DNA from 2 places in the Fusobacterium sp. DD2 genome. Region 2 is predicted to be linked to the other one. Evidence: riboswitches for the same ligand, from Rfam matches in the RefSeq annotation. Region 2 holds a riboswitch; the other holds the start of a gene.
The links. Region 2 has a riboswitch for cobalamin ahead of IX290_RS03840 (cobyric acid synthase). Riboswitches for the same ligand answer to the same signal wherever they lie in the genome.

Region 1: linked by a shared signal. The riboswitch ahead of IX290_RS07295 (sirohydrochlorin cobaltochelatase) and the one ahead of IX290_RS03840 (cobyric acid synthase) in region 2 are both predicted to bind cobalamin.

The regions. Positions count from the first base shown of each region.
Region 1 covers NZ_JADRHM010000040.1:4,654-16,236, reverse strand. The annotation lists gene lysA (diaminopimelate decarboxylase) at 1-189, shown strand, start outside; gene dapF (diaminopimelate epimerase) at 354-1,190, shown strand; gene IX290_RS07310 (amidohydrolase) at 1,212-2,414, shown strand; gene IX290_RS07305 (serine hydrolase) at 2,408-3,142, shown strand; gene IX290_RS07300 (dicarboxylate/amino acid:cation symporter) at 3,164-4,396, shown strand; gene IX290_RS07295 (sirohydrochlorin cobaltochelatase) at 4,535-5,473, opposite strand; cobalamin riboswitch at 5,581-5,754, opposite strand; gene IX290_RS07290 (Crp/Fnr family transcriptional regulator) at 5,901-6,590, opposite strand; gene IX290_RS07285 (thiamine ABC transporter substrate-binding protein) at 6,795-7,766, shown strand; gene pyrB (aspartate carbamoyltransferase) at 8,022-9,083, shown strand; gene IX290_RS07275 (dihydroorotate dehydrogenase electron transfer subunit) at 9,100-9,906, shown strand; gene IX290_RS07270 (dihydroorotate dehydrogenase) at 9,919-10,836, shown strand; gene pyrF (orotidine-5'-phosphate decarboxylase) at 10,846-11,574, shown strand; gene IX290_RS07260 (dihydroorotase family protein) at 11,568-11,583, shown strand, end outside.
Region 2 covers NZ_JADRHM010000015.1:17,737-29,319, forward strand. The annotation lists gene cbiD (cobalt-precorrin-5B (C(1))-methyltransferase CbiD) at 1-913, opposite strand, end outside; gene IX290_RS03820 (precorrin-8X methylmutase) at 913-1,560, opposite strand; gene IX290_RS03825 (cobyrinate a,c-diamide synthase) at 1,560-2,885, opposite strand; gene cobD (threonine-phosphate decarboxylase CobD) at 2,882-3,940, opposite strand; gene cbiB (adenosylcobinamide-phosphate synthase CbiB) at 3,951-4,910, opposite strand; gene IX290_RS03840 (cobyric acid synthase) at 4,912-6,393, opposite strand; cobalamin riboswitch at 6,567-6,745, opposite strand; gene IX290_RS03845 (ATP-dependent helicase) at 6,868-8,325, opposite strand; gene IX290_RS03850 (ABC transporter permease subunit) at 8,346-9,863, opposite strand; gene IX290_RS03855 (hypothetical protein) at 9,994-10,980, shown strand; gene IX290_RS03860 (glucosaminidase domain-containing protein) at 11,180-11,583, shown strand, end outside.

The DNA of each region.
Region 1 (11,583 bases), on a different contig from region 2:
AATATTGAAATTTCAAAAGGAGAGGTAGGAGATCTCCTTGTTATATCAACAACTGGTGCTTATGGTTATGCAATGGCAAATACCTATAACAAGGTTCCAAGACCACCAGTTGTATTTGTAAAAAATGGTAAGGATAAGCTTGTTATTAGAAGAGAAACATATGAAGATTTATTAAAATATGATTTATAATTCATTAGAAATTCGTAAAGTATGAACATAAAAAAATATTAAATACCGGATAATAAGTATTTAGAGAAAAATATATGAATAGAAAATTAAAAACTTTGCATTCTAGCAATTATAGAAAGTTATTGATAGAATTTAAGTAGCGACAAATAAAGTGAGGGGATATAATGAAATTTACAAAATTACAAGGTGCAGGAAATGATTTTATATTAATCAATGGATTTGTTGAAAAAAGTGATAAGTGGAATGAAACTGCAAAAAAGGTATGTGATAGACATTTTGGTATTGGTGCAGATGGGATGATATTCTGTAGTGAAAGTAAAATAGCTGATGTAAAAATGAATTTTTACAATTCAGATGGAACCAGAGCTGAAATGTGTGGTAATGGAATCAGATGTTTTACAAAATTTGTTTATGATGAAAAAATTGTTGATAAAAAAAAGATAGCTGTTGAAACAGACGCAGGTATTAAAGTGGTAAAACTTCAATGTAATGATAAAGATGAAGTGGTAAATCTTGAAGTTGAACTTAATAAAATGAATTTTAAAGCAAGTGATGTTCCTTGTTTAGCTAGTAAAGAGGAAGCGTTAGAGGAGAAAATAACAGTTGATGGGAAAGAGATTGTATTTTCAAGTGTATTAGTTGGTGTCCCACATACTGTAGTATTTTTAGATAATTTTACAGATGTAGATATAGAAGATTTAGGTAGAAAAATAGAAAATAATCCTGTATTTCCAAGAAAAACCAATGTGAACTTTGTTAAAGTAATTGATGATAATACTTTACAGATAAAAACTTGGGAAAGAGGAGCTGGAAGAACACTTGGATGTGGTACAGGAAGCAGTTCATCTGCTGGTGTAGCTCATAGACTTGGAAAAATGAAAGGTAATAAGATAAAAACAATCTCTGATGGAGGGGTTTTATTTGTAGAGGTTAAAGATGATTATTTTTTGATATTATCTGGAAAAGCTGAAACAATATGCAGAGGAGAATTTTTAAAATAACTTATAATATTGGGAGAAAAAATGGAAAAAGAGATTTTAGATTTAGTTGACAATTATACAAATTTTTATCAAAAGGTAAGACGTCAGTTGCATAGATGCCCAGAACTTGGATTTGAACTTACAAAAACTGTTGAGATAGTGACACAATATCTTGATGAGATGAAAGTTAATTATAAAAAAAATATTGGTAAAATAGGTGTTGTAGCAGAGATAGAAGGGAAAAATAAAGAGATTACAGTAGCCTTAAGAGCTGATATGGATGCACTTCCTATTTTAGAAAATAGTGATAAGGAGTATAAATCTCAAAATATTGGTAAAATGCATGCATGTGGTCATGATGCACATACAGCTATTCTTTTAGGTGTAGCTAAAGTACTATCACAGGTTAAGGATAAACTTCCATGTAATGTAAGATTTATATTTCAACCAGCTGAGGAAACAAGTGGTGGAGCAAAACCAATGATAGATGATGGAGCCTTAGATGGTGTAAATTGTATATTTGGGCTTCATGTTGATGAAGAACTGGATTGTGGGAAAATTGGAATAAAATATGGAGCAGTTAATGCTTCTTCAACAGATGTAAAAATAGAGGTTGAAGGAAAAAGTTGTCATGGTGCCTACCCAAGTGATGGTGTAGATGCTATAGTTGTTATGGCAAATATAATTACATCACTTCAAAGTATAATAAGTAGAAATACAGATGCAAGAGATGCATTAGTTATAAATCTTGGTAAAATAAATGGTGGAACTAAAGAAAACATTGTTCCGCAAAATGTAGTATGTACAGGAACAATGAGAACTTTGTCTCCATCAGTGAAAGAGATGGGTAAAAAGAGAATATCTGAGATGGTTGAGTATATTGCAAAAGCTTATGGTGGAAATGGAAAAGCATCTTTTAATGACGGGTATGTTGCTCTCATTAACCATGATGAATATGTGGATTTGGTAAAAGAAAGTGCTGAAAATCTTTTAGGAGATAATAACATTCAAGTAAAAAAAGTTGCCAATATGGGTGTGGAAGATTTTGCATATTATGTTGAAAAAGTTCCAGGAGCATTTTTTACTTTAGGTGTAAGAAATGAGGAGAAAGGAATTATTCATCCAGCACATAATGACAGATTTGATTTAGATGAAGATGCACTTCCTATTGGGGTAAAAATGCAGATATTAAATATATATAATGCTTTTGAATATCTGATGCGTACAAGTGATAAAAAATGTTAAGTGAAAAGAGTATAAATAATATCTTAACTGGCTACAAAGGAACATTTGGAATATACATAAGTGACTGGAATGGAAATAAAATTTTAAAAAATGAAAATAGAAAGTTCATGTCAGCTAGCCTAATAAAACTGTATATCCTACTTGCCTTAGATGAAGATTTTTTATCCAATGAAATTATAATTGATGAGAGTAAAAAAGTAGATGGTGGAGTGCTGTTTAAACTTAAAAGCAAAATAAAATTATCTATAGAAGATTTAGCAATGCTTATGATTGCATATAGTGATAACAGTGCTACAAATATTTTAATTGATTATCTTGGAATGGATAGGATAAATACAGTTATTAAGGATTATGGATTTGAAGGGACAGCACTTAATCGTAAGATGATGGATTTTGAAGCTAAAAAAGAGGGACTTGATAACTATACCACTCCTGGTGATGTTTATAAAGTTCTTTTATTACTTCTTAAAAATAAGAGATATAGCAATTTCCTCAAGTCACAGGAGATAAATACAAAACTTTCTCTATATCTTAGTGAAAATGAAGAGTTTGGATTTTATCATAAGACAGGAGAACTTTTAAATACAGAGCATGATGCAGGAAGAATTATCTATGGTGACAGATTTATTGATGCTGTTGTATTTGTAGAAAATGCACAGAGTAATATGGAAGCTATAGAGATACATAATAAAATTGGAAAAATATTGATTGAAGAATTAAAAAAATAAAAATATTGAAGGAGATGTTTTATGGGAACACAGAAAAAAAGTTTATGGGACTCTTATAAGTTTTCGATTATACTTATAGGAGCAATTATAATTGGAAGTATGATAGGATTAAAATTTGGAGAGAGAGCAAAGGTATTAAAACCTTTTGGGGATCTTTTTATAAATGGTATGTTTACTATAGTAGTGCCGCTTGTTTTAGTTACTATAAGTAGTTCTATAGCAAGTATGACAGATATGAAAAGACTTGGAAATGTATTAAAAAGTCTGCTTTTAGTCTTTGTTTCTACAGGACTTGTTGCAGGGCTTATAATACTGGTAGTAGTAAATATGTTTCCACCTGCTCAGGGTGTATCGTTGCACCTAACAGCAACAGAGGCATTAAAGCCATTTCAGACAGGGGAACAGATAGTTAAAGCTATTACAGTATCAGATTTTCCAGAGCTTATTTCAAGAAAAAATATGTTACCGTTGATTATTTTCTCAATAGCTTTTGGAATATGTGTAAATCTAGTTGGAGAAAAGGGAAAAATAGTTAGAGATGGACTTAGTTCGTTAGCTGAAATATTTCTTAAAATGATAAGTCTTTTAATGTATTATGCACCTATTGGACTTGGAGCTTATTTCGCAGCACTTGTTGGAGAGTATGGAGGACAGCTTATTGGATCTTATACAAGAGCAATGATAATCTATTATCCATTATGTTTTGCATATTTTATTATTATCTTTCCAATATATGGATATATATCAGCAGGTAAAGAGGGAGTTAAAGGGATGAAATATCTGATTTCACCAGCACTTACTTCTCTTGCTACTCAAAGTAGTATAGCAACTTTACCAGTAAATCTAGAGGCTGCAGAAAATATAGGTGTACCTAAAGATATAAGAGAGATAGTACTTCCAATTGGAGCAACAGCACATATGGATGGAACAGTATTCAGTTCAATTTTAAAGATTTCATTTTTATTTGGAGTTTTTGGAGTTCCATTTACAGGAATAGAAACATATATAAGTGCAATCTGCCTTTCAGTAATAGGTGGAGTGGTAATGTCAGGTGTACCTGGTGGAGGACTTATAGGAGAGATGCTTATAGTAACAATGTACGGATTCCCTCCAGAAGCTTTTCCTATAATTGCAACTATTGGATATTTAGTAGATCCACCTGCTACAATGATAAATGCTACTGGTGATACTGTTGCAGCAATGTTAGTATCAAGACTTGTAGAAGGTAAGAACTGGATTAAGAAAAAAGCATAAGAGTAATAAAAAATAACCTCCAACAATTAAGTTGGAGGTTATCTTTATATATTTATAAATTTTGTTTTATAGTTTTTTTAATAGTATAAAGTTATTTTATATAAAAGTTAAACCCTAGTATTTTTCTTTTATAAATTATTAGTCTTTTTCAGTTGAGTAGTGAACTTTTTTAGCAGCCATATCTACAGCTTTGTGGTGAGTTATAAAGTCGATGTGTTTTAAGTAGATATCTTGGATATCTTCGTTTTGTCCTAATCCAGCGATTATAACTTTAGATACTGTAAATCCAGCTTTTTGAAGATCTTCATTCCATTCTCCAGCGATATCGTTGTTAGCATGGTCTCCTGCAACAAACATGAATGGCATTAAGATAACATCTTTTATACCTTTTTTCTTAAGTTCTCTAACTACGTCGTCAAATTCTGGGTATCCTTCTACTGTTCCTACTACATAGTTTCCTAATCCTTCAGCGTTGAATACATAATCCATTGCAGCGTAAGCTGATCCACCTGAATGTTCAGTTCCGTGTCCTACTAAAACAACACCTTGGTGAGGTTTCAATGGTCCAATTTTTTTAGCAATTGCTTTTGCAACTTCTTTGTAATCTTCTGGTGAAGTTAATAATGGGTTTCCAACTCTGATGTCTTTGAAGTTTTTAGAGTATTTTTCAACTTCTTTGTTTAAGTTTTCGTTTTCTGTACCATTCATGATGTTAGTTCCTTGAACTAATACATGAGTGTATCCTTGAGCTTTTAATTGATCTAAAACTTCTTGAGGGTTTGGTTTTTCAATTCCTCTAGCTTTTAATCTTCTCATGATGATTCTTGAAGTATAAGCTTCTTTAACATCTGCATTTTTGAATTTTTTTGCTACTTTTTCATTGATTCTGTCTATTGTAAGTGCTCTAGTATCATCAAAAGTAGTACCAAAGTGTACCATCATTATAGCAGCTTTGTCGTTTTTGTCCATTCCTTTGAAGAAATCGCTGTGATCATAAGCTCCATCTGAATGTGCCATAGCAATCACTCCGTTTAATAATAATGCTGAACCTAAAAATAGTTTCGTAAGTGTTCTCATTTGAATCCTCCTGATAAATATTAATTATGGGCGTTACCCAGATATTATTTTGGAAGACAATTCTAAATCTCAGTAAAGAGTAAATATAGTTGTCCTCGCAACATATTACAAAGTTATTGTTTTAAGGCTGGTCTCCTGACTTAGCTTCATCCTACTAGGTGCCTTCCCAACATGCAGTCAGTGGCTATTCCGTTCATCAGCAACACAGTGGCGGGACCGTGGAGGAATATACCTCTCTTCCCAATTAATCTTTTTTAAGAACCTTAAAAATGCAATATTTTGTTTTAATATAACTATATACTGTTTGATTTAAAAAGTCAAGTACTAAAAGCGATAAAAATGCACTTTATATAAAAGTGATATAAATCACATATGACATATTTATTAAATATATGGTTACCATATATAATATTTCATTTGGAATACTTTATTTTTCAACACCACGGAAATAATTTATAAGTTTTTGTGAATCTAATATAATAAATCTTTTCTTATTGGTTTTTATAAGATTTTTATTTGTTAGTACTTTTATCTGTCTTGAGACTGTTTCTCTTTTATTTCCAAGGAATTCTGCTAAATATTTTACTGGTAAATCGAAATCAATTTCGACTCCTTCTTCTGTTTTCTTACCGAAGTCTTTAGCCAGTTTCCATAGTTTAAAAGCAAGTAGCATATCTACTGTTTTAGAAGACATATTTTTTAATTGGTGAATTGTTCTTTTTTGTTTGATAATTAAAGAGTTGATTACAGCTTCACATAGTGCAATATCATTATGCATTATCTTTCTGAAATCCTCTTTATTGATAATAAGAATCTTACCATCAGTTAAAAGCTCACAACTAATAAGAGAAGGTTTGTTATCCAGTGCCATTTCATTTAGTATCTCTCCATTACCAAATATATAAACAACTTTTTTACCATCGTCCATCTTATTTGGTTTATATATAGAAACAACTCCTTCAACTATAAAATATAGTTCTTTAAGTACCTCTTTTTCAGAAAAAACCATATCATCTTTCTTATATTCTTTAATTTTAGAACACGCTAAAATTTTATCTATAGTTTCTTTGCTTAATGTTCTAAAAATTTTAATTTTATCACTTATATTATTATTCAAATTTATACCTCCTATATAAATATATTATAGTATATCCAATAGTTTAAACTTTTACAAGTGTAAAATGTTTCTTATTCTATATATTTATTGTAAAAGATTGGGTAAAGTGGTATGATTAAGGGAGCGGGAGCGTAAGAGCTGAGAGGAACTTTAGTTCGACCGTTGAACATAGTCGGGTAATGCCGAGAATGGATGGAGGAAAAGATGAAGAAGATTTTATTAGGATGTTTATTTTTAGGAACTGGGCTTATGCTTAATGCTGAAGAGGTTGTAGTGTATGGTCCAAGTTCAATGAAATGGATTGGGAAAAAATATGGACCAATATTTGAAAAGAAAACTGGAGATACTATTAAATTTGTATCTATTGATGGATTAGTTGGAAGATTAAAACTTGAAAAGAAAAATCCAAAAGCTGACGTAGTAGTTGGATTGACAGAGCTTACAACAGAGATATCAAGAAGAGAAAATCTAATACTTCCATATGTTCCAAAAAATATTGGAAATATAGCAAAAGAAGAATTTAAAATGGATAGTAACTATGTAGTTCCTATTGACTATGGTTATTTAGCTATTAACTATAACAAACAGGAGATAAAAAATCCACCAAAAAATCTTGAGGAATTAGGAAAATTAAGTAAAAAACTTTTAGTAGAAAATCCAATGGTATCAAATACTGGAAGAGAGACTTTACAATGGAGTATAGCTCTTTATGGAAAAGATTGGATAAAATTCTGGAAGGCATTAAAGCCAGCTATTTATGCTACAGAAGCAGGATGGACAGAAGCTTTTTCTAAATTTACTGTAGGAGAAGCTCCAATGATGATAGGTTATGCAACTAGTAATCTTTTCTTTACAGGTGAAGATGCAGATAAATATGATAGTTTCTTATTAGAGGATGGAACATTTATGTATCAGGAAGGTGCTTCTCTTATTAATAAGAAAGAAGTTAAACCTGCAGCTAAAAAATTTATGGAAGAGATCTTAAGTGATGAATTCCAGGATTTAGTTGTTAAGAAAAATTATATGTTCCCAGTTACAAATGTAAAATTAACTGAGGATTTTTCAAGAGTTCCAGTTCCATCAAAAAGTGTAAAATTAACAAAAGACCAGATAGACCTTATTATAGATAATATAGATGGATATAAAAATGAACTTGTAGAATTTTTAAAAAAATAACTCTTGAAAAAAAAGTAAATATGTGCTATTATAGTCAGGATATATAAATGAAGGAGGGATAGTTATGTCAAAAATTGTTTCGAATTTTCTGTTTAGTTGTGCTATCTTTACCTTATTTTATAGAGCTTTTATAGTGTATGATAAAGTTTTTAAAATTAAATATTTTTTTATAAAAGGAATGAATACTATCGGTATCGATAGTTCATTCCTTTTTTTTTAGTTTTTTTTAGGAAAAAATAGTAAAAGGAGAACCAAATGAAAAATTTTATATCCATTAAAGAACTTGAAAAAGAAGAGATACTTGAAGTATTAGATGTTGCAGAAAAATTAGTGCAAAATCCTAATCCAGAACTGTTAAATGGGAAAATAGTTGGAAGTCTTTTTTTCGAACCATCTACAAGAACAAGATTATCATTTACATCAGCAGCATATAGAATAGGAGCTAAGGTTCTTGGATTTGAATCACCAGATGCTACATCACTGAAAAAAGGTGAGTCCCTAAGAGATACTATAAAAATAGTTGAAGCTTATTCAGATGTAATTGTCATGAGACATAAAATAGAAGGTGCTGCAAGATTTGCTGCATCTGTATCTAAACATCCAGTTATAAATGCTGGAGATGGAGCAAATGAACATCCTAGTCAGACACTTCTTGACCTTTTCACAATAAGAAAAGAATTAGGAAGACTTGATAATATAAAAATTGCCTTTGTTGGAGATCTTAAATATGGAAGAACAGTTCATTCATTAACAAAAGCATTGGAACATTTTAAACCTGAGTTTTATTTTGTAGCACCAGAATCAATACAGATTCCAGATTATATATTGAAGGAATTAGATGAAGTTGGAATTCCATATCATATAGCAGATAAATATGAGCCGATACTTAAAGAGATAGATGTTCTATATATGACTAGAATTCAAAGAGAAAGATTTGACAGCATAGAGGATTATAATAAAGTATCTGGTGTATATAAAATATCAAAGAAAGATATTGAAGGAAAATGTCAGGATCATATGATTATATTACACCCTTTACCAAGAGTAGATGAAATTGATATTGATTTAGATGATTCAAAACATGCCTTATATTTTAAACAGGCAGCTAATGGAGTCCCTGTAAGAGAAGCTATGTATGCACTAGCTCTTGCTGGAAGTTCATTGGATATAAAGAAAGATAAAGATGAGATAGAATATAACGATAAAGTTGTATGCAGTAACCCAAAATGTGTTACTCATTTTGAAAAGACAGAGAATAAAGTTATTGTAACAAAACATGGTAAATATTGTTATTACTGCGGGAAAGAAATAAAGTAAGATATTGGGAGGATAAATGTTTCTAGAAGATTGTAAAATTTTAGAGAATGTTGAAGTGGCAAAAAATATGTATCTGATGAAGTTAAAAGGAACAAAGGCAATACCTGAAACTGTTTCAGGACAATTTTTTATGCTACAGTGTAAAAATAGTGGAGTATTCTTAAGAAGACCAATCAGCATTCACTATATAAATAAGAAGGAATCAGTTTTAGAATTCTATTATGAGGTAAAAGGAAAGGGAACTAAAGACCTTTCTGCAGCTAAAACAGGAGATTATATAAATATTCAAGGACCTTTAGGAAATGGTTTTATTAAAGAGGGTACTGGGAAAAAAGTTTTAGTAATTGGTGGTGGAATGGGAATAGCACCTATGAAATATCTGCTTGAGGAACTTAATAACCTTGGTTCAAATATCACCTTTATAGCTGGTGGAAGAAACAGAGGAGCTTTAAAAATACTTGATAATATAGATTTGAAAGGGATAATTACTCATATTACTACTGATGATGGAAGCCAAGGTACACATGGAAGAGTGGACATGAAAATGAGAGAGCTTTTAGAAAAAGAGAGATATGATTTAGTATATACATGTGGTCCTGAAAAGATGATGGAAAGCGTTGCTAAGATTGCAACTGAAAATAATATAAAGTGCTTTGTATCTTTAGAAGCAAGAATGGCATGTGGTGTAAAAGCCTGTGTAGGATGCTCAATTAAGACAAAAGATGGAATGAAAAAAGTGTGTCACGATGGTCCAGTGTTTGATTCAACAATAATAGTAGAGATGAATCCAAAAGAAAAGACAGAAACATGTTGTGGAAATTAGAATGGAGGTAAAATGAGCAGTTTAGGAATAAATTTTTTAGGAGTTGATTTTAAAAATCCATTAGTAACATCATCTGGATGCTTTGGATTTGGAATGGAATATAAGGATTATTTTGATCCTAATATTTTAGGAGGAATAGGAATAAAAGGTCTTACATTGGAACCAAGAGATGGAAACTATGGGACAAGAATAGCTGAAACTCCATCTGGTATGTTAAATTGTGTTGGACTTGAAAATCCTGGAATTGAGTACTTTAAAAAAGTAACTTTACCTTTGATGAAAAAAGAGGGAATTAATACAAATATAATAGCTAATATAAATGGAAGTACAATAGAAGACTATATTAAAATAGCAAAAGAGGTAGAAAATATACCTGAGATTAAAATTATTGAGCTTAATATCTCTTGTCCAAATGTAAAAGATGGAGGGATGGCATTTGGTGCAAATCCAGAGGTTGCAGGAAGGGTAACGAAAGAGGTAAGAAATGTAACTACTAAACCTTTAGTAGTAAAATTATCTCCAAATGTTACAGATATTGCTGGAATTGCAAAAATTGTTGAAGAAAATGGAGCAGATGCAATATCTCTAATCAATACTGTGCTTGGAATGGCAATAGATATAAGAAGTAAAAAACCACTTTTAGGAAATACATTTGGAGGTCTTTCAGGTCCAGCTGTAAAACCTATTGCACTGAGAATGGTATATCAGGTATATAAAGCTGTTAAAATTCCTATTATTGGAATGGGAGGTATAGCTTCTCCAGAAGATGCACTTGAATTTATAATGGCTGGAGCAACTCTTGTATCTGTTGGATCTGTAATTTTTCCTAATCCACTGTTACCAGTAGAGATAATAGAGGGAATGGAAAAATATTGTAAAGACAATGGAATAGCTAATATAAGTGAATTAATTGGAATTGTACATAGATAAGGAGGGAATATGTATAACGCAAAAGATAGAATGATAGTTGCACTGGATTATTCAGAGACTTCTGAAGCAATAGCATTGGTTGAAAAATTAGGTGATGGAGCAACTTTTTATAAGGTAGGTCTTGAGCTTTTTCTAAACTCAAAAGGGAAGATAATAGAGTATCTAGCTGGAAAAAATAAGAAGATTTTTCTTGATTTAAAATTCCATGATATTCCAAATACAACAGCAATGGCGTCTATTTTTGCTGCAAAACAAAATGTATTTATGTTTAATGTCCATGCCAGTGGTGGAAAAAAGATGATGACAAAGGTAGCACAGGAGACTAAAAGAGTAAATGAAAATAATCTTGTAATAGGTGTTACTGTTCTTACAAGTTTGTCTGAAGAGGATGTTGCAGAGACATTTAATTCTAAATTCTCTTTAAAAGAACTTGCAATGAACCTTGCATCACTTGCAAAACAATCTGGCCTTGATGGAGTTGTATGTTCTCCTTGGGAAGCAAAAGATATAAAAGAAGTATGTGGAAAAGAGTTTAAAACTGTATGTCCTGGAGTAAGACCTAAATGGGCTGCAACAAATGACCAGCAAAGAATAATGACACCAAAAGATGCTATAAAAAATGGATGTGATTTTTTAGTAGTAGGTCGTCCAATTACTAAAAATGAAAATCCTGTAAATGCAGCTAAAATGATAGAAATGGAAATAGAAGAGGGAATGAAAGAGGCAGGGCTATGTTAGTAAAAAACT
Region 2 (11,583 bases):
TTTTATGAATTGTTTCATCTTTTTCTCCACAGATAAAAGCATTAGCTGCCATTATTTCTACTCTTGCATCAGCAACTCTACTGTGTGTATTAAATATTCCACCAGCTATTTTTATTGCTTTTCCTATATGTCCTAAGAAAAGTATCTTTTTAAAACCTAATTTGACAGCAGAATCTATCATAAATCCAGCATAGTTACTTATAACAATTGTCTGCTCCAGATCCAGTCCAAGGTTTTTACAATATTCTTTACTATAGTTTCCAAAAGTAAATATTACCCAGTCTCTATCTCTTGCCATTCTAAGTACTTTTAATTCAACAAACATGGAATCTTTAAGAGCATCTTCACTCATTGGCTTTACTATTCCAGTAGAACCTAAGATAGAAATACCTCTCAGTATACCAAGTTTTGGGTTAAAAGTCTTTTTAGATTTTTCAATTCCTTCAGGAACGTAAACTGTTATTATAGCTTTTTTATCTGTATTTTTTAGTTCTTCCTGTGCAATTTCACTGATCATCTTCTGAGGTCCTGGGTTAATTGCTGATTTACCTACCTGAACCTGCAATCCATTTTTAGTTACAGTTCCAACACCACGGCCACCAACAATAACAAAGTTATCATAATAGTGACCTTTTTTAATCTCAGGTAATTTATCTACAAGTTTTATCTGAGTACAGATGCTAATCCCATTAGTTACATCTGGGTCGTCTCCTGCAAATTTTTTAATAGCACATGAAACCATATTTTTTCTAACTCTTAATCTATATACTGGAACATTTAATTTAATTCCATTTAAAGTTGTAAATTCAATTTCCTCACAAAAATTATTGTGGAGTAAGGCCTGAAACCCTGCCTTTACCCCTACAGCTGCACAGCTTCCTGTGGTATAGCCGCTTCTTAATTCCTGAGCCATTAGAATCCCTCTCTTTTATACATTTGGTATAAAATTCCATGAAGAATTGATACTGCTACAGTACTTCCTCCTTTTCTTCCATTTATTGTAATATATGGAACATCCAATCCTTTGAAAACCTCTTTAGATTCAGCAGCTCCTACAAATCCTACAGGAACTCCTACTACTAACATTGGTTTTTCAATTTCATTTTTCTCTATCATCTCTTTTAATTTATAAAGAGCTGTTGGAGCATTTCCTATTAAGAATATCTTGGTTTCAGGATCTTTTCCTGCTTTTTCCATTCCAACTATTGATCTTGTTACTCCTCTTGATTTAGCCTCTTTTATAACTTCTGGATCTGATACTAAGCAATATGCTTTACAGTCAAATTTACCTAATACCATTTTGCTTAATCCATTTACTATCATATTTGTATCACAGTAAATTTTACATCCACCTTTTAATGCTTCCATTGCACTTTCTATTGCATTGTTTCTAAATTCAATTAAATCTGCATATTCAAAGTCTGCAGTTGTGTGAATTACTCTTTTTACTATTGGAAGAGTTTTCTCATCAAAATTGTTTACCTTTTCTCCTAACTCTTCACCTATAATTTCAAAACTTCTTTTTTCTATATCCTGAGGTACTTTTATATAATCTTTCATTATTTCACTTCCTTTGCTTTATTTAAAATCTCTGTTAAAAAATCAATGCTTTTGAAGAAATGCAGATGTGGATATCCTCCATAAACATTCTTCTCTCTAAATATACATTTCCATTTTTTACCATTTGGTTTTTCAATATCATATTCTCTTGTATCGTCATCTACTGTATTTATTTTTGAATAGTGGAATTCGTGACCTTTTCCAACTATCTTTTTATCCTTAATTATGTTGATATAACCAAATCTTGATATATCTAATCTATTTCTCATCTCTTCTGTACATTTTATTATTCCGCACATTTTTTCTAGATTACCATTGATGTTTTTAAATCCTTGGCTAAGGTACATGAAACCACCGCACTCACCAAAAATAACACCATCATTTTGATAAAATTTTATAATTGAATTTATCAGACTTTTATTTCTTTGGAGCTCATTTGAATATATTTCAGGGTATCCTCCACCAAAATATAGAATATCTACTTCTGGAATATCTTTATCTTTTATTGGAGAAAATGGAGTTATCTCTATTCCCATATATTCAAGCATCTCTATATTATCATTGTAATAAAAACTAAATGCACTATCTTTAGCAAGACCAAGTTTCAATCCTTTATATTTATTCTTTAAATCTGCATATGGACAAGGCTCTTTCTCTTTATCATCTATTTGAGCAATCTTAAGTATTGCCTCTTTATCTATAGTTTTTTCCAATGTCTCTTTTAACTTTGTAATTTTATCTTTTAGATCACTTATCTCAGTTGCCTGAAGTAATCCAAGATGTCTACTAGATAGTGCTAAAGTATCATCCTTTGGTACATATCCTAAACATTTCAGTCCTGTATATTTTTCAATAGCCTCTCTGTAGTGTTCATACATTTTCTCAGTAACTCTATTTATAATAACACCTGCTAAATTTACTCTAGGATCAAGCATCTTATAACCTAAAACCTGAGCTGCAATACTTGTACTTTTTCCTCCACCGTCTACTATTAAAATAACTGGAAGGTTAAGTACTCTTGATATATGTGCAGAGCTATTATTATCAAGTGAATGATCAAGGCCATCATATAGTCCCATAACACCTTCAACTATTGATAGATTTTTATGATGTTTTTGAAAAGTGTATTTTACTCCATCTTCTCCCATCATAAATAAATCTAAGTTATAACTTTTATTACCAGTTACAAACTGATGAAAACCTGGATCAATATAATCAGGACCAACTTTAAATGGAGATACATTTTCAAATAATGACATAAGTCCCATAGAAACTGTTGTCTTTCCTATTCCACTGCTTACTCCTGCAATCATAAAGGCTTTCATTCTACCACCTCTTTGAGAGTATTAAGTACTCTTATATTATTCTCTCTATTTTTTATTGCAAGTCTTATAAAATGCTCGTTTAATCCTTCAAAGTTTGAAGCATCTCTAACAAGAATTCCTTTTTCAAGCATTTTTTCCTTAACTTCAATAGCTGTACTTTTCAACAGCTTTATAAGCATAAAGTTTGTATTTGTTTTGTAAGCTTTTATATTCTTTATCTTACAACACTCTTCATAGAACCATTTTTTCTCTTTATCTATCCACTCTTCTGTCTGCTCTATATATTCACTATCTTTAAGCATAACTCTTCCTGCAATCTCTGCAAATGAATTGACACTCCATGGTTCCTTTTTCATGTTTAATTTCTCTTCTATAGTTTCATCAAAATAGATACCATAACCAAGTCTTACTCCTGGCACTGCAAAGAATTTAGTTAGAGCCCTCATGATAAAGATATTTTTATCCTTAAGATTTGCCGCTGTAAACTCTTCCCATCCTTTGATAAACTCTATAAATGCCTCATCTATAAAAAGTTTTATTTTCTTTGCTTTTAACACATTGTTTATCTTTTTTATATCCTCCAATGGAATAAATATTCCAGTTGGATTGTTCGGGTTACATATTATAACCAGATCACATTGTGGTATGTTTTTTAAGAAATCCTCTAAGTTAAATGTAAAGTTCTTTTCATGTGATAATCTATAATATAAAACTTCACACCCTATTGAATCCAAAGCTCTTTTGTATTCTGCAAATGCAGGTGCAACGATTAATGCTTTTTTAGGTTTCAGTGCCTGCGTATATAAAAATAGAATCTCTGTTGCTCCATTACCTACTACTGTATTTTTAAGATCCAATCCATTGTACTGTGCAATACTTTCTCTTAAAGCGATATATTCTGGATCTGGGTATCTCTCTAAGTTGTCAAAGTTATTTATAACTGCCTCTTTAAATTTTTCAGGTACTCCTAAAGGATTTATATTAGAGCTGTAGTCCAATATCTCTTTTTTTCCCTCTCTGGCAAGTCTATAAATATTTCCTCCATGTAAATCCATATTTCTCTCCTTATATAAAATACATTACCACTCTAGATGTGAAAATAAAAAATGCCATTCCTACCCATGATGTAACATATAGAAGTCTGATTCCCTTCTTAACATCAGGTATTCCAAAATGTTTTAATTTATCACCAATAGTTGGTTTATCATGTATTACTCCAAAATAGCTAGTCTTTCCACCAAACTGTACTCCTAATGCTCCTGCAAAAGCAGCTTCAGAGTTACCAGAGTTTGGACTTGAATGATTTAATCTATCTCTGAAGAATATCTTCCATGCACCTTTATAGTTGTAATGTAATAAAAATGCTGATATAGGAATAAATATTCCACCTGCAAGTCTTGCAGGTATAAAGTTTGCAACATCATCAATTTTAGCTGATACAGTTCCAAAATCCATATATTTTTCATTTTTATATCCAACCATTGAATCAAGTGTATTTATAGCTTTATATCCCATTGCAAATGGAAGAGCAAGTGATACTCCACCAACAGAAAACATGCTTCCTATAAAAGCATAAAACATTGGAGATATAACTCCATCTACACTGTTTTCACTAATTGTTTCTAGAATACTTCTTGTAATCTGTACTACATCCATATTTCCTGTATCTCTACTCACTAAATATGAAAGCTCTTTTTTTGCTTTTTCCATATCTCCATCAACAAGAACCTTACATACTCTAAATCCTTCATCTGCTAAACTCTTAGTAGCAAGGGTAGTATATAAAAAGAATATTTCTAATATAGGAGATATTTTAGCTAGATAATATGAAACAACAAATGTTATTCCAATAGTAAGTATTGCAAGAACTCCTCCCGTAAACTTCTTACAACTAAATCTATATAGAAGTTTTTCAAGCCCAGTTATAAGTTTTCCAATAAATCTAACTGGATGAGGAAACCAATGAGGATCTCCTAACAGTAAATCCAAAACATAAGCTATGCTATACTTAAATAAAAAATCCACATTAATCACCTATTATCTCATATATTTTTTTAATATCTATATTTTCTCTCATTATCTTTTCAAGCTTATCAAGTTCATGCATTCTATACTCATCAAATGTCATTCCCTCATCTTGGATATCCAATCCCTTTTTAGCTCTTACTAAGTTTAAGATATTACGGGTAACTTTTTCATTATCAAAGATTCCGTGAATATAAGTTGCAAAAATATTATCACCTTTTACAACACCAACTACTCTATCATCACCAGTAATCTGAGTCTCTTTTCCATTAGTTACTCCCTGATGAATTTCGTATCCATTTATATTTTCATTTTCAAGACCTGATAATAATCCACTGCAATTTTTTAGTGTTCCACTATACTGTCTTGTATTTTTTTCCTTTTCCATAACTGTCTCAAGTTCAAGTAATCCTAAACCTGGAATCTCTTTTATTGAACTTTCTATCTCATATGGATCCTTTATTTTTTCTCCCATCATCTGGAATCCACCACATATACCTATAACAATTTTTCCATTTTTAGAGGCTTTTATAATCTCAGTAGCTATTCCATTATCTTTAATCTCTTTTAAATCCTCTATTGTATTTTTTGTCCCTGGAAGAATGATTATATCTTCATTTCCAAGTTCCTTAGGAGATGTTACATATTTTATATTTACATCATCTGCAATTTTTAATGCATCAAAATCTGTAAAATTAGACATATGTTTTAATTTTATAATAGATATTTCAATCCCTTTATTTTCTTTTAAACTTCTAAATCTTTCAGTTACACTGTCTTCATCTTCTATATCTATATTGCTATAAGGCATAACTCCTACTACAGGAACTCCAGTCAGATCTTCAATCTCTTTTAATCCAGGTTTTAAGATATTGACATCTCCTCTGAATTTGTTGATTATTACACCTTTAACTCTTTTTCTTTCTTCAGGAGAAAGTAGCATAATTGTTCCATATATAGAAGCAAATACTCCACCTCTATCTATATCTGCTACTAAAATAACAGGGGCATCTGCCATCTCTGCCATCTTCATATTTGCAATATCTTCCTCTTTTATATTTATTTCAACAGGGCTTCCAGCACCTTCAATAACACTTATATCATAAGTTTCTCTAATATGATTATATGCTTTCATTATCTCAGGTTTTAAAGAAGTCTTAAATTTTCCATACTCTATTCCACTCATATTTCCAATTGACTTACCATTTACAATAACCTGAATTTTTCTATCAGTAGTTGGTTTTAAAAGAATTGGATTCATAAATGCTTCAGGTTCTATTTCTGAGGCAAGTGCCTGAACAACCTGCGCTCTACCCATTTCTCTACCAGTCTTTGTAACAAAAGAATTCAATGCCATATTCTGGGATTTAAATGGACAAACACTATTTCCATCTTTTTTAAAAACTCTGCATAATCCTGTAACTGTAATACTTTTTCCAGCACCTGATGAGGTACCTACAATCATGATATTTCTATGTTTCATTACAACACTCCCATTTGAAAATAAAAAAAGGCACCAAAATAATCAAGATAAATAACATTAAAACTGTTATCCAAATATTACATCTGAATAAAATCCCAAAATATTTATCTTTATTAATTAACTTTAGTACCCTAATTATTTACTATACTCATTCTCCTCCCGTCCCCGCAGGATAGTCAAATATTTTTTAAGAAAGGTCTCCTGACTTAGATTCATCCTACTCATATCCCCTTCCCAATTTCTCAGTGGGCCTATGATACTTTCGTCATCAACACAGTGGCGGGACCGTATAAGATTTTCACTTAATTCCCTTTTACTTAAAAAAACTGCATACTTATATATTTTACATTATTATACTCTATATGCATCAATTACGTCAAGCATTTATCCATTTTGAACCATATATATTATTTCTGAATTCCACTTAAATAAGTCATTTGTTATATCTATTATTTATAGATGCTATTTAATCTGTCAATAATTAAGAAACCTGGACTTCTTCTCATAATACCCTGTTTTTTCATAATAAAACTTAGGATATAAAAGATATAAATTAGTTTTAGCCCTGGAACATCCAACATAGTATAATCTTTTTTCCTCTTCTAACTCTTCCTCATTATTAAATGATGGGAATATCCCTTCCATCATTGTTGGTAAAAATACCACATCCCATTCAAGTCCCTTTGAACTATGTACTGAAAGCAGTGCTACTCCATCTGAGGATTCATCACTTTTTGTATGATATGGAATACCATTAGATGTAAGATATTTTAATAGTCCTTTTACTCCATATCTGTTTCTATATAAAATAGCTATCTCACTATATGAAGTTCCAGACAGGTGCAGATTCATAATTTTCTTACATAGATATTCCCACTGCTTTTCCTCATTTATAAATTGATTTTTAAATATCCTTCCACCTGAATTCCCAGTTCCAATAACTTTTTTATTATATTTAATCTTCATGCTTTTAGAGATCTTATTTGTATAGTTGATTATTTCCTCTTTACTTCTATAATTTGTTTGAAGTTTGATTAGCTTTGAATTTGGAAAGTCTTTTCCAAATTTTAAAATATTAGTAAAGTCTGCCCCTCTAAAACCATATATGCTTTGAAAGTCATCTCCAACTACCATAAGATTTTTTTCTTTTCCAACAAGTAATTTGAGAAGTCTCCTCTGTTCATCATTACTATCCTGATACTCATCAACTATGAGATACTCTATACCTCTTTGAATATATTCAAGAAAATTTCTATTTTCCATAAATTTCTCATTAACTTTTCTTATTAAATCCTCAAATTCATAGAGATTATTTTCCTCTTTCTTACTAGTGAACTTTTCATATATACTCTGTGATACCTCTTTTTGTTTACTGTCAATAAGGATTTCTCTATTTAGTTCCTTCGCTTCAATATACTCTTCAACATCTTTTAAAGCGATTTTAAGATTACCAATCTTCTCTTCATGAAAAAGTGTTTCTATAATCTCTCTCTTTTGGTCATCTCCAAGTATATGCATCTCCTCTATATTAAATAGTGCTTTATTCTTAAAAATTATCTTTGCACATAGAGAGTGAAAAGTCATTATCCTGACTTTTGTTTCCTTCGTTTCAAGTATTCCAAGAAGTCTTTCTCTCATCTCTTCAGCTGCTTTTCTTGTAAAAGTTATCATTAGAATCTGGCTTGGTAACACACCATTTTCAATTAAATAAGCAGTACGATAGACCATTGTTCTGGTTTTTCCAGAACCAGCTCCCGCTATTACAAGATATTGGCCTTTTAAACAATGAAGTGCAATCTGTTGCTCTTTGCTTAAAACTTTTGAATAGTCTATCTTAAGATTTCCTATTAAATTATTTTTTTCATATTTTACTTCTCTTTTTTCTAATTTACTTACTATCTTCTTTAACTGAACCTCTGGTGAAATCCCCAATACACCACATCCTTTTATTTTTAGTCTTCAGATTTTAGATATTCTCCAAGAATAAAAGCTGATAAAATTATCGCAATTATAATAGAGGTAAAGGCAGAACTTTCCATATACTGTTTATTGGAAACAAGTGAGTAGTTTACCAGTGAAGCAACTGGAAATATATCCTCAAGTTGCATAGTATATCCTATAGTAAATTCTCCAAATACAATTGCAAATATCTGTAAAAAGGCTGATAAAAATATATTCTTTAAAATTGGAAACTCAACATATATAAAACGTTGTAATGAGTTTTTACAATCTAAATCTCCACTCTCAAGTACTTCTCTTGGAAACTTCTTAACATACTGATACATAAATGAATACCCTATTGGAATAACAACAATCAGATAACCAAGTATTAAAAGAAATGCAAGTGGTATATCAAATAAGACATTTAGGTAATATAAAGTTATTGCCAAAAATGCTCCTGAAATACCCAAATTTGAAAATATTAAAATATCTGTAAATCTATTATAATTCTTTATAATTATATATATTAAAACTACTGAAATAGCACTTACTACTATTGAAATTTTCAGTGAGTTAAAAAGGCTTTCAACAACTGCATAGTCCTCTATAAAATCTGGAGAAAATAGATTCTCATATGCTTTTATAGTAAATTTTCCAGTAATGACATTTACAAAAGAGTATAGAAATGAAAATGCTACTACTGCATATTGCAGTATTGCATAGATAAAAGAGTATATTCCCAGAACAGGGTTAAGTCTCTTACTCTCAGGATTTCCTGTAAGCTCATATTCTTTTATAAAAATTCCAAAAAGGTTTAAGATTATCAATACAATAACCTGAATTATACCAAGATACATAGCCTTTGAAAAATTAGCACCACTCATCAGTGTATTTGCAATTTCAACTTCTATTATTGAATATTTAATTCCACCTAATGATAATACAATTCCTAAACCTAAGAAGCAATATGTAAATACCAGTATAAACCCTCTAAATATTTGTGGCATAATAAGTGGAAGCTGACCTCTAAAAAAGATAGTAATATTATCAGCACCATCTCCTTTCATAGCTTCAATTATCTCTTTTGGAATTCTCTTCAATCCCTCTCCTATATACTTTACAAATATTGGTGAGTTGTAAAATACATTAGCAATAACAATAGCCTTTAAACTATATAGTATATTCATCTCTTTAAATATCTCCATATTAAATACAATGGAGAAAATAGTGACAACTGATATCACTGGAAAAAAGAATGGTATAAATATCAAACCATTTATTAGTTTTGTCAGAAAATTTCTTTTGTATGCTGAATAGTACGCTGGGATAAGTGCAATAAGAAAAGCTACAACTGTAGAGTAGAAACTCTGTTTTACTGAAAAGAACAGTACATCTAAAATATTTTGCTGAGATAGTTCCCTAATCTTATCTATATGGAAAAAATCTCTTGCAAAAAAATACACTGGTAACACCCAGGCCAGTCCGCAAACTAAATTTATTGTAATTGACGTAAATCTCTTTGTATTCATAATTCTCCCATCTCTTTTATCATTTATATTTATAGTATATCAAATTTGATAATATATTTCTATCAAGCTTTATTTTTTTCAATTATTGTGTTATGATTTATTATAAATCAGTTTTTGGAAAGGTGAAATTATGCTATATTTGTTATATGGAGATACAGCTCCACTTCAAATTAAATATGAAGAGATTATAGGTGAAATAAAAAATAAATATCCAGGTATTAGGGAGAAAATTTTTGATGGTTCAACAGATGATATTTCATCTTTTTTTGACTCAGTTTCTACAAATTCAATGTTCTCTCCTCACGAACTAATTATTTTAAAAAGAGCAGAGGATTGTAAAAATTTAGCAGATATTGGTAAAAGTCTTAAAATGTATAATCTTGCACAGAAAGAAGTAGTTATTGTATATGAAGAGTTTTTAAATGACTATGGTAAAAGAACAAATGAGATAGGTAAACGTGTCCTTAATGCTTTTACTGATATTGCAGAAGTTATCTGTTTTAGAAAAGAAAATGAACAAAAGGCAAGTTTATTTTATATTCAACAGACATTGAATATCTCACAAACAGAAGCAGAAACACTTCAGAATCTGATTGGAGATGACTTCTTTAAATTAAAAAATGAAATAGATAAAATTAAAAATTTTTTAGATGGAGATTCTTTTTCTCTGGAAAAAATAAAAAATATTATTTCAATAAATCATGAGGCAAATCTGAAAAATCTTATAGAGACTTTTCTTCTAACCCATGATTATAAAAATCTTTTAAGGTATCTTAAAGAAGAAAATCTATATCCTCTGTTTATGTATCTCATTGCAGATGAGCTAATAATGTATCTCAAACTTACTCTTCTTATCAAAACAGATAGATGTAGTAGAAACATTTCATATAATAATTTTAAAGACAATGTCTATGATGAAATAAAAGATTATTTTGCAAATGATAGAGGAGCTATGCACCCATATCCAGTTTTTCTAAAACTTAAAAATGTTAATCTCTTTGACGATAAACATCTTAAATCAAAACTTAGAAAACTAATGGAAATTGAGTATGATGTCAAAAGTGGTAATAAGCTTATAGATATAGAAGTGGAAAATTATATTATAAGTTTTTTTTAAAAGATAAATAGTGAAAATTAAGATACATTCCAATTTTAAAAATAAAGATTGGAGTGTATTTTTTTAAATCTTTTTTAATAAAATAAATTTTATATTATAAATATGATTATCGGACTTTAATAATGTGGGTCCTATCTAGACTTTACAATTACTGGATTTTTTGCTATACTTTTAAAAACTAAATTTTAAGGAGAAAAGAATGAAAAATAAAATTTTAAGCAGTTTATTTTTTGTCCTGTTTACAGTAATGAGTTTCCAGGCTCTTGGATTCGAATTACCTGAATTCAGTACTAGCGATATCCCTAAAATAAAGTACAAAAATGTAAGTTTAAATAGTCTAGAGGATATAGAAAAATATAAGAACACAGAAGATTTATACTCTTTTTCAAATGTAAATTTAGACCTTAATTCACTTACTATGAATCAAAAGAAGACGGTATTTGTAGAGCTTCTTCTACCAGCTATTGAAGTTGTAAATAGTGAAATAAACCATAATAAACAGATTGTTAAAAAATTATCTAAAAAAGAGTTTCTTAGTGAAAAAGAATATAGATATGCAAAATCTCTATTTAAAAAGTATAGAGTTCCATATGGAAAATGGAA